Regions from separate parts of the Colwellia sp. E150_009 genome, predicted to be linked through region 3. Evidence: predicted binding sites of a transcription regulator. Region 3 holds the regulator's gene; each other region holds the start of a gene.

Region 1 (3,293 bases), on a different contig from region 3:
CGACGCTCTGTATGAATATTTTAGATCTATTAATGAGCATGCATATGGTTGGAACGATTGGCCTTTAGCATACCAACAAGAACAAAGCCCTGAAGTTACTCAATTTAAAAACCAATATAAAAATCGTATTGATTATTTTTGTTTTATTCAATGGTTAGCACATTGTCAATTGGCTAATGTAAAACAAGTAGCACACGCTAATAAAATGAAAATTGGCTTGTATTTAGACTTAGCCGTTGGTTGTGATGGGTCAGGTGTCGATGTTTGGTCAGATCAACACTTGTATGTTGCTGGCGCATCAATTGGCGCGCCACCCGACGCAATGAATGCTTTAGGGCAAAATTGGGGATTAACACCAATGAACCCCGTTGCATTAAAAGCGAAAGGTTATCTACCTTTAGTGAATGCTTTACGTAACAATATGCAATATGCAGGTGCACTGCGTATCGACCATATTTTAGGCTTAATGCGTCAATACTGGGTTGCACCCAATATGGCCGCGGACGAAGGTATGTATATTTCGTTTCCATTTGATGAAATACTCAGAATTATCGCGTTGGAATCTCAGCGAAATAAATGCATTGTTATTGGTGAAGATCTAGGTAATGTACCTGATGGTTTTAGTGAAATAATGCACAACGCGGGTTTATTATCTTTTAAAGTTATGTTTTTTGAACGTTGGGAATCGGGCTTATTTAAACGTCCCGGATTATATCCTGAACAATCAGTGGTAACTATTGCTACCCACGACACACCAACATTAACTGGTTGGTGGCAAGGGCGCGACTTACAATGGCGTGAACAACTAAAGCTTTACCCAACAATAGAAGCTGGAGAACACGAGCGAAATAACCGTGCAAGCGAAAGAGCAATGCTTATTGACGCGCTAAATGACATGCAAGTGATTAATATGGCAAAAGCGCCTGTGCAAAATCCAGCAACCATGTCTACCGAATTAAGCGTAGCGGTACAAAAATATTTGGCTGCTTCCCCAAGTCACATTCAATTAATTCCTCTTGAAGATGCAATTGAATGCGAAGAACAAGTAAATATACCGGGTACAATTGACGAACATCCTAATTGGCTACAAAAGCTACCTGTTTCATTAGAAAATTTGTTCGAAACAAACTCTGTTAAAGCTATAGTTAACGCAATGAAACTAGCAAGGCCAAAATAGCTAATGACATTATATAGTTTAAATTAATAATCATTTTCTTTAATAAGTGTAATAGTAATAATTAACATTGATTTAAATCAAACTAAGTTTTCTATTATTTCGTATGCTTATTTTAATTATTCTCCAGATAAATATGAGTACTGTTATGACCCCAGTTAATACAATATTATATGCTACAGATCTAGGCAAACATACACGACCTGCTTTTCGTATGGCGGTAAGTCTTGCTAAACAAAATAACGCGAAAATTCACTTTTTATATGTTATTGAACCAATGAACCCGAACACAGCTGCAATTATTAATTCTTATATGGCAGAAGACACTGTTGAGAGTTTATACCAACGTTCTATTGATGATTTACACAAAAAAATTAAAGAACGCATTGATAAATTTTGCATGGAAGAATTAGATGGAGCAGAATTTCCTGGCGGTAAGCCTGTTGCAGATATTATTGAAGGCTCACCAGCTTCAACAATCATTAAAATAGCCGAAGAGAGAAATGTTGACATGATTGTGATGGGAAGCCATGCCCACAGTGTTTTAAACAACTTGTTTATAGGTTCAGTTGCAGACAAAGTTGTTAATAGATCAACAAAACCCGTGCTACTCGTACCACTTAAAAGCGACTAGGTTTTATTTACTCGGTTTAATAAGCTATTCCCCTACAAAATAGCATTTAACAATTCAATATTAAACCTTTTTAAACGGCATAAATGACAACGCTGTTTGACAGATTTCTGTCATTCTAGCGTTATCATGATATACCCGTTCTATTACTGCTATACCGCGGGTTAAGGCAACTAGATAGCGTGCAGTTGATTGTGCATTTCCTATAAATTGTTGATCTTTTATTGCCTGTTCTAGACGCATTTTAATAATAACTTCTAGGCCATCAAGAAAGCGCGTAAGGCATACATGAATATCAGGGCATTTTTGTGCCGCTTCCATAATTGCACGCGTACTAAAACACCCTTTTTCTTCTTGATCACTGCATAAACGATTTGCAATTGTTTTAAATAATTGAGTAAATGCTTTTTCAGCATCAGAATCCTGTAATTCATCTTCAATAAATTTCAAAAAATTATCTGTATAATAACTAAAAGCTTTGAAGAAAAGCATATTCTTATTCTGGTATGCATTGTATAAACTTCCTCGTTGCACGCCTGTTTCTTTAGCTAAATCAAGCATAGTAGTGGCATTAAAGCCTTTTTTTGAAAATACATTAATAGCAATATTTAATACTTTTTCTTCGTCAAATTTACGTATACCAACCATCGTTTCTCTACTTATTTACATGAGTGGATTTTCATATTTACCTATCTTAACTTATTGTTGACATTACTGTCATTTTTGACATACTTGTCAAGGATGGCATTTACAATATATACTTCACAAATAAGACTGAAATCTTTTGCCTCATATATCAAACCCACTTTAAGCAAACCCACTTTAAGGAAATATTATGCCCATTACTCTTTATGAATTATCAGGCTCAGATCGTAGTCAATTTTTTTCTCCACATTGTTGGAAAACAAAACTCGCGTTAGTACATAAACAACTTCCTTTTAAAACAGAAGCCGTTTGGTTTACTGAAAAAGAAAAATTTGCCATGTCTAAACAATCTTTATTACCTGTAATTTCTGATGGCGAAAGTATCATTAATGACTCCTGGACTATCGCTGAATATTTAGAAGATAAATACGCCGACTCACCACGTTTATTTGCTGATGATGATGTGAAAGAAAAAGCTGATACATTCAATCAATGGGTATCAACTGTGTTGTCTAAACATATTCCAGGCATTCTTATTTTAGAGCTTTATAATTTACTTGCTGAACAAGATAAAGAGTATTTTCGTCAAACAAGGGAAGACCGTCTTGGCACTAGTTTAGAAGCGTTTGCCGCAACACCAGAAAAGCACATTCAAGGGTTACAAAATGAATTGGCTTCAGTAAGAGAAACATTAAGCACACAAAACTATTTGGGTGGTGATGAACCTGATTATCGTGATATTTGTTTACTTGGCACTTTTTTGTGGATCGCTAATTCAAGCACTAAAACCTTCTTAAACAAAGATGACGTGGTATATACTTGGTATCAACGTGCATTAAACGA
Region 2 (3,293 bases), on a different contig from region 3:
AAAAAATTGCCAATGGTTATTGATCTTCGTGATGAGTCAGATCATGAAAATCCAGTACGTTTGGTTATTGTTCCGCGTTCAAACCGTGTTGATACTGAACAATTGATGCAACATTTATTTGCTAGTACTGATTTAGAAAAAAGTTATCGCGTTAATATCAATATGATTGGCTTAGATAATCGACCTGCAGTTAAAAATTTACAGGAAATTCTATCAGAATGGCTTGAATATCGCAGAGAAACAGTGCGTCGACGCTTGCAATATAGACTAGATAAAGTATTGGCACGCTTGCACATTTTAGACGGTTTATTAATAGCTTATTTGAACATTGATGAAGTTATTGAGATTATCCGTAATTATGATGATCCTAAAATAGAATTAATGTCGCGTTTTAATTTATCTGAAATTCAAGCGCATGCCATATTAGAGATTAAGTTAAGACAATTAGCTAAATTAGAAGAAATAAAAATTCGCGCAGAGCAAGATGAATTGCGTGAAGAACAAGACTATTTAGAAAAAATTCTTAATTCAAAAGCACGCATGAATACGCTAATGAAAAAAGAAATCCTCGCCGCAGCTAAAGAATATGGTGATGATCGACGCTCTAAATTAGTAGAGCGTAGTGAATCTAAAGCGTTAACTGAAAAAGATCTTGTGCCAAGTGAACCTGTTACAGTTGTTGTATCAGATAAAGGTTGGGCACGGTGTGCTAAAGGGCATGATATTGATGCAACAACATTAAGCTATAAAGCTGGTGATAGCTATCTTTGTTCAGCCAAAGGACGAAGTAATAGTCCTGTCGCTTTTATTGATTCATCAGGGCGAGCATTTACGACAGATGCTCATACGTTGCCAACAGCAAGAAGTCAAGGCGAGCCGTTAACAGGGCGTTTTAATTTAGCCGCAGGTGAAAATTTTGTTCATTGTGTCATGGCAAACGACGACATGAAATACCTACTTGTGAGTGACGCGGGTTATGGTTTTGTTACTTCTTTTAGTGATATGATTAGTCGGAATAAAAATGGTAAGGCACTGATTTCTCTACCGCAATCTGCAAAAATATTAACACCGCAATTGATTGAATATATTGATACTGATGCATGTCTTGCTATTACTACAGAAGGGCGAATGTTAGTTTTTCCTGTGAAAAACTTACCTGTACTGAGTAAAGGTAAGGGTAACAAAATTATTAATATACCTTCAGCAAGAGCTAAATCTCGAGAAGAATATGTCACCTTACTTGCCATTGTACCAGAGGGGGCTTCAATAACCCTACATGCAGGTCGCCGTAAACTTACCTTAAAAGCAATGGATATTGATCATTACCGTGGAGAAAGAGGACGTCGAGGTAATAAACTTCCGCGCGGGCTGCAACGTGTAGATCAAATTGAAATTGAAGCTCCTAATATAATTTCTGACGAAAAATCTGTGGATGATTTATCAGCAAATGAAGAGGTAATGCCTAATGAGGGCTCTTTATAACAACAGAGTGAGCACTTAATCGTATTTTAATGGGTTGCATCAATGTTTCTTGATTAATGTCAATTATAATACAAACAAGCTTTGTTTTGATTGTGCATTGTATCATTTAAGCGTAGAATGATAACAATAGTAATTCTCATTAAGGGTTTTTGTTTGTTGTTTGAGCATACTTCATTAACTGTACTTAAAAATACATTTATTGAATTACACCAATATATGGTACGACTCAGAACAGGCTTTGAGAATATTTGATTAGGTGTTTAATAGTTTTTTATTTATAAATAAAAAACTATGGTAACTAAAGTAAAGGTAAATAAGGTGAAAAAATGACCTTAGTTGATGTAGCAAAAAATCAAGTTGTAAAAATAAGTGCCTTACCACTTGATGAAACTTTGTCGGCACTTTTATTAGAGCAAGGCTTTTGTTTGCGTACAGAAGTGGCTTTAGCTCATAAAGCTCCCTTTAATGGTCCGTTAGCTTATCGACTTCATAATACAAAAATAAGTCTACAGCGCTCTGTGGCTGAGCAAATTCAAGTTACTACTAGTTAATTTGAATTTGCCCTATGGCTTACATATCTATAAAGACTAACCGAAGCCACCTTAAATATTTTTTATATGAGTTTTTTTCATGAGTTGTTGTTCAAATTCCCCTGTGTGTACAGAAGCCGTTATCCCCGCTAAAGGTTCACATTATGCGTTGGTTGGTTTTGCTAACTCGGGCAAAAGTACCTTATTTAATTTATTAACATCACGTCAAAAAAATGGGCGTAAACAAAATGTTGGTAATTTCTCTGGTGTTACTGTGTCGGCTAAAAAGTCACCGTTTAAGTTAGGCCAAGTTGATGCCTTTCTTTCGGATTTACCAGGGTTAAGTTCACTAACCCAGCGCGGGGAACAAGGTCAGGATCTCACTATTTCTCAGCAATTTATACAAAATAATAATATAGATTGTTTGATTAACGTTATTGATATTAGTCAAATAAGCCGTCAGCTTTACCTTACTACGCAATTGCTTGAGTTGGGTGTGCCGATGATTATCGTGCTGAATAAAGTTGATAGAAAAACACATCAATGGGTTGATACGAATAAGCTCAGCGAAGAATTGGGATGCCCTGTTGTTGCGACCAGTGCACAAGATAAAAAATCATTAGCCTTAATAGAAAAAACAATTTTAACGTGTGATTTGAATAAACAATCGAATGTTACCAACATTGAACAGAAAGCTGAAGGCCTGTCAGCCATTCAAGCAAGACAAAATTATGTAGCAGACATTATTGGCCGTGTAAGTACCTCTGGTGGGGGCGCACGTCTTTCAGACTCATTAGATAATATTGTGTTGCACCCTATTATTGGTGTACCCGTATTTTTAGGCATGATGTATCTACTCTTTATGTTTGCAATAAATGTGGGCAGTGCCTTTATTGATTTTTTTGATATTTTAAGTGGCGCTATATTTGTCTCATATCCGTTGCATTTTCTTGAACCTTTGGGCTTACCCCAGTGGATTTTAACTATCATTGAAGGTGTCGGCAGTGGTATACAAACCGTTGCGACATTTATACCTGTTATTGCTTGTTTATTTATTGGTTTATCTTTACTTGAAAACTCAGGTTATTTAGCGCGTGCAGCCTTTGTGGTTGATAATGTCATGCAAAAAATTGGTTTGCCTGGCAAGGCATTTGTCCCCTTAATTGTGGGATTTGGTTGTACGGTACCTGCGGTTATGTCTGCTAGAGTACTTGATAGTGAAAGAGAGCGTATAACCACTATTATGATGTCGCCATTTATGTCCTGTGGTGCTCGTTTGCC
Region 3 (3,293 bases):
TGATGCTAAAGATGAAAGCAACAATAAGTCGCAAGTTACACATAACACCGATAAACAGCAAGAAACAGTTAATAATCAGCGAATAGATAAATGAATCTTGATTTGCTCTCCGCTTTTGTGATTGGTTTACTTGGCTCTGGTCATTGTATTGCGATGTGTGGCGGCATTACTTCTATGCTTACCTCTGCTCTACCAACACCAGTCCCACATAAATATGAAAATCAACAAATTCCCGTTAATAATCAAGAAAATCCCTGTAAAGCTTACAACAAAACCATTTTAGTTATTTGTTATAATTTAGGCCGAATTACTTCTTACGCATTTATCGGTGCCATTGTTGGCTTTACTGGCTCTATTGCAGCAAAAAATCTTGGAGCCCCTCTTGCCGCCTTACGCATAATTTCTGCAGTTTTCATGATCTTACTTGGTTTATACCTCGGACAATGGCTAATGTGGCTAAACCGCATTGAAGCGTTAGGGAAGTACTTATGGCAATATATCTCCCCATTAGCCAGTAAGGCCATTCCAGTCAATTCACCTGCCAAAGCTTTATCACTAGGTGTTATTTGGGGCTGGTTACCTTGTGGGTTAGTTTATTCAACGCTGACTTGGGCTTTAGCAAGTGGTAGTATAGTTTCAGGGGCAAGCATTATGCTTTTTTTTGGTCTAGGAACATTACCTGCCCTGTTAACCCTTTCTATTGGCATGACTAGTATGAAAAAGCACCTAATCAAGCCACTTGTAAGACAAACAATGGCATTAATTCTAATATCCTACGGTATTTACAGTTTTATTGTTGCATATCAACAAATGTTCTAATACCATAGTCTAGTCCAAGGAATTAGAGCAAATACCCTTATGCTGTAGTAAGGGTATTTAAAAACAATCTATTTCTCTAATATTAATGAGTAATCTATGCCAAAGAATAGTTGCCCTGGTACACAGCATATTAAGTGTCAAAACTGTAGCATTAGTGAACTTTGTCTCCCTTTCACGCTAAATAATCAAGAGCTAGATAGCCTTGATGAAATAATTGATCGTAAACGTCCATTTCATAAAGGTGATAAAGTGTTTACTGATGGTCAAGAAATGCACGCACTTTATGCTATACGTTCCGGTACATTTAAAACCTTCACTGTAAATGAGCAAGGTGAAGAACAAATCACAGGTTTTCATTTAGCAGGTGATTTACTCGGCTTTGATGGAATTGCTGATTCAGAACATAAAAGTTTTGCCCAAGCACTAGAAACATCAATGATCTGTGAAATTCCGTATAATAGTTTAGACAAGTTATCAAACACTATGCCTAAACTTAAAAAACAAGTTTTGCGTTTAATGAGTAATGAAATTCGCACTGATCAAGAAATGCTAACTTTATTAAACAGAAAAAATGCTGAACAACGAGTTGCTACTTTTTTAGTTAGTTTAAGTGACAGGTATCATGCTAGAGGTCTATCCTCTTCTGAATTCCGTTTAACCATGACACGCAGTGATATTGGCAATTATATTGGTTTAACCGTTGAAACAATCAGTCGTTTATTAAACCGCTTCCATAAAAATGGTTTAATAAAAGTTGATGGTAAGCTTATTACCATACTCGACATTGATGAATTAATAGATTGCTCTGAGCTATAAAATACTTTTAGCGATAAACTTATAGTTAAGCTACTATTAAAATATTAAAAAAATTGATTTAAAACAAGCATTAATTCTTCATTTTTGCTATAAACATAGGTAGGCTTTACTTAATTTATAGCAAAGGTGAGAGTTATCATGAATACCTATCAAAACATTTTGGTTGTTATTGACCCAACAACTAACGATCAAAAAGCATTAAAAAGAGCAATTGATTTAGCCATCAGCATCGACGCGAGTGGTAATAAGGTTAATGTTACGGCCTTTTTAAGTATTTTCGACTTCTCTTATGAAATGACCACAATTCTCTCAAGTGATGAACGTGATGTAATGCGCCAATCAGTAATCAAAGATAAAGAACTTTGGCTTACTGACATCATTAGTGATTTAAATCCTGAGATTAAAATAACGAGCCAAGTTGTTTGGCATAACCGCCCCTTTGAAGCCATTGTTGAGCGTGTTATTCAAGAAAAATACGATCTTGTAATTAAAGGCACTCATCAACATGACAAACTAAAATCCGTTGTATTTACACCTACTGATTGGCACATATTACGAAAATGCCCCTGCCCAGTACTACTTGTAAAAGAGCATGAATGGCCAAGCAATGGTAATATTCTCGCTGCAGTTAATGTTGGCAGTGATGAAGCAGAACACCACTCACTCAATCTAAAAATAACACAAGAAGCCAAACAATTAGCACAACTTATAAAAGGTAATGTCCATTTAGTTAATTCATTTCCTGGTACGCCTGTTAATATTGCTATTGAAATACCTGAGTTTAATTCAACTGAATATAACGACACCATGCTTAAGCATCACGAACAAGCTATGATCACTCATGCAAATAAGTTTGATATTAGTATTGATAACACACATGTTGAAGAAGGTTTGCCCGAAACAGTCATCGAGCACGTAGCAACAAAAATTGATGCTGAGCTAGTAATATTGGGCACCATAGGTAGAACAGGTATATCAGCAGCTTTAATAGGTAACACCGCTGAACACGTTATTGATCAACTTGACTGTGATGTATTAGCACTAAAACCTGATGGCTATGTTTCACCGCTAGAATAATTATTATCCAAAAAAACATATCATAGCAAGGGGCTGACTACAGGCCCCTTATGACAATATCCCCTATAGTATCAACTAGCTTTAAAAGTATAAAAGTCCTATAATACCTCGAAAAATAATGCGCCGCAAAATCGATGGCGTAAAATCTATCACTTTACATTCTGCGTACTAAAGAATCTGCAACATGAACTCTACCCGCTTAACAGCCGTGCAAAAATCTCAACTATCAAAATTAGAAAAACGCCTACGTCATAATGTTGGTCAAGCCATAGCTGAATACAATATGATTGAAGATGGCGATAAAATCATGGTGTGTTTATCAGGCGGTAAGGACAGTTATGCCTTACTTAGTATTCTAATGAAATTAAAAGAATCCGCGCCAATTAATTTTGAATTAATCGCGGTAAATTTAGATCAAAAACAACCTGGTTTCCCTGAACATATTCTGCCTCAATACTTAGACAGCTTAGGTATTGAGTACCATGTAATAGAAGAAGATACCTACACCATAGTAAAAGATAAAATTCCTGAAGGAAAAACCACCTGTAGTTTATGCTCAAGACTGCGCCGTGCTGTACTTT

What was found. The regulator FNR, encoded in region 3, switches genes on or off when oxygen is low (the NO sensors DNR and NnrR bind a similar motif). The targets are predictions, from matches to a motif close to TTGATCTAGATCAA.
Region 1: a site for FNR is predicted at 1,245-1,258, ahead of ACE1OF_RS05155 (universal stress protein). Genes of this name have one in related genera too.
Region 2: a site for FNR is predicted at 1,532-1,545, ahead of ACE1OF_RS03935 (FeoA family protein). Genes of this name have one in related genera too.

Annotation. Positions count from the first base shown of each region.
Region 1 covers NZ_JBHFOM010000007.1:48,600-51,892, reverse strand. Annotated here, with positions in the region: gene malQ (4-alpha-glucanotransferase) at 1-1,177, shown strand, start outside; gene ACE1OF_RS05155 (universal stress protein) at 1,323-1,808, shown strand; gene ACE1OF_RS05150 (TetR/AcrR family transcriptional regulator) at 1,869-2,453, opposite strand; gene ACE1OF_RS05145 (glutathione S-transferase N-terminal domain-containing protein) at 2,641-3,293, shown strand, end outside.
Region 2 covers NZ_JBHFOM010000005.1:93,190-96,482, forward strand. Annotated here, with positions in the region: gene parC (DNA topoisomerase IV subunit A) at 1-1,482, shown strand, start outside; gene ACE1OF_RS03935 (FeoA family protein) at 1,809-2,033, shown strand; gene feoB (ferrous iron transport protein B) at 2,113-3,293, shown strand, end outside.
Region 3 covers NZ_JBHFOM010000015.1:5,668-8,960, reverse strand. Annotated here, with positions in the region: gene ccoS (cbb3-type cytochrome oxidase assembly protein CcoS) at 1-94, shown strand, start outside; gene ACE1OF_RS08740 (sulfite exporter TauE/SafE family protein) at 91-819, shown strand; gene fnr (fumarate/nitrate reduction transcriptional regulator Fnr) at 916-1,635, shown strand; gene uspE (universal stress protein UspE) at 1,774-2,712, shown strand; gene ttcA (tRNA 2-thiocytidine(32) synthetase TtcA) at 2,897-3,293, shown strand, end outside.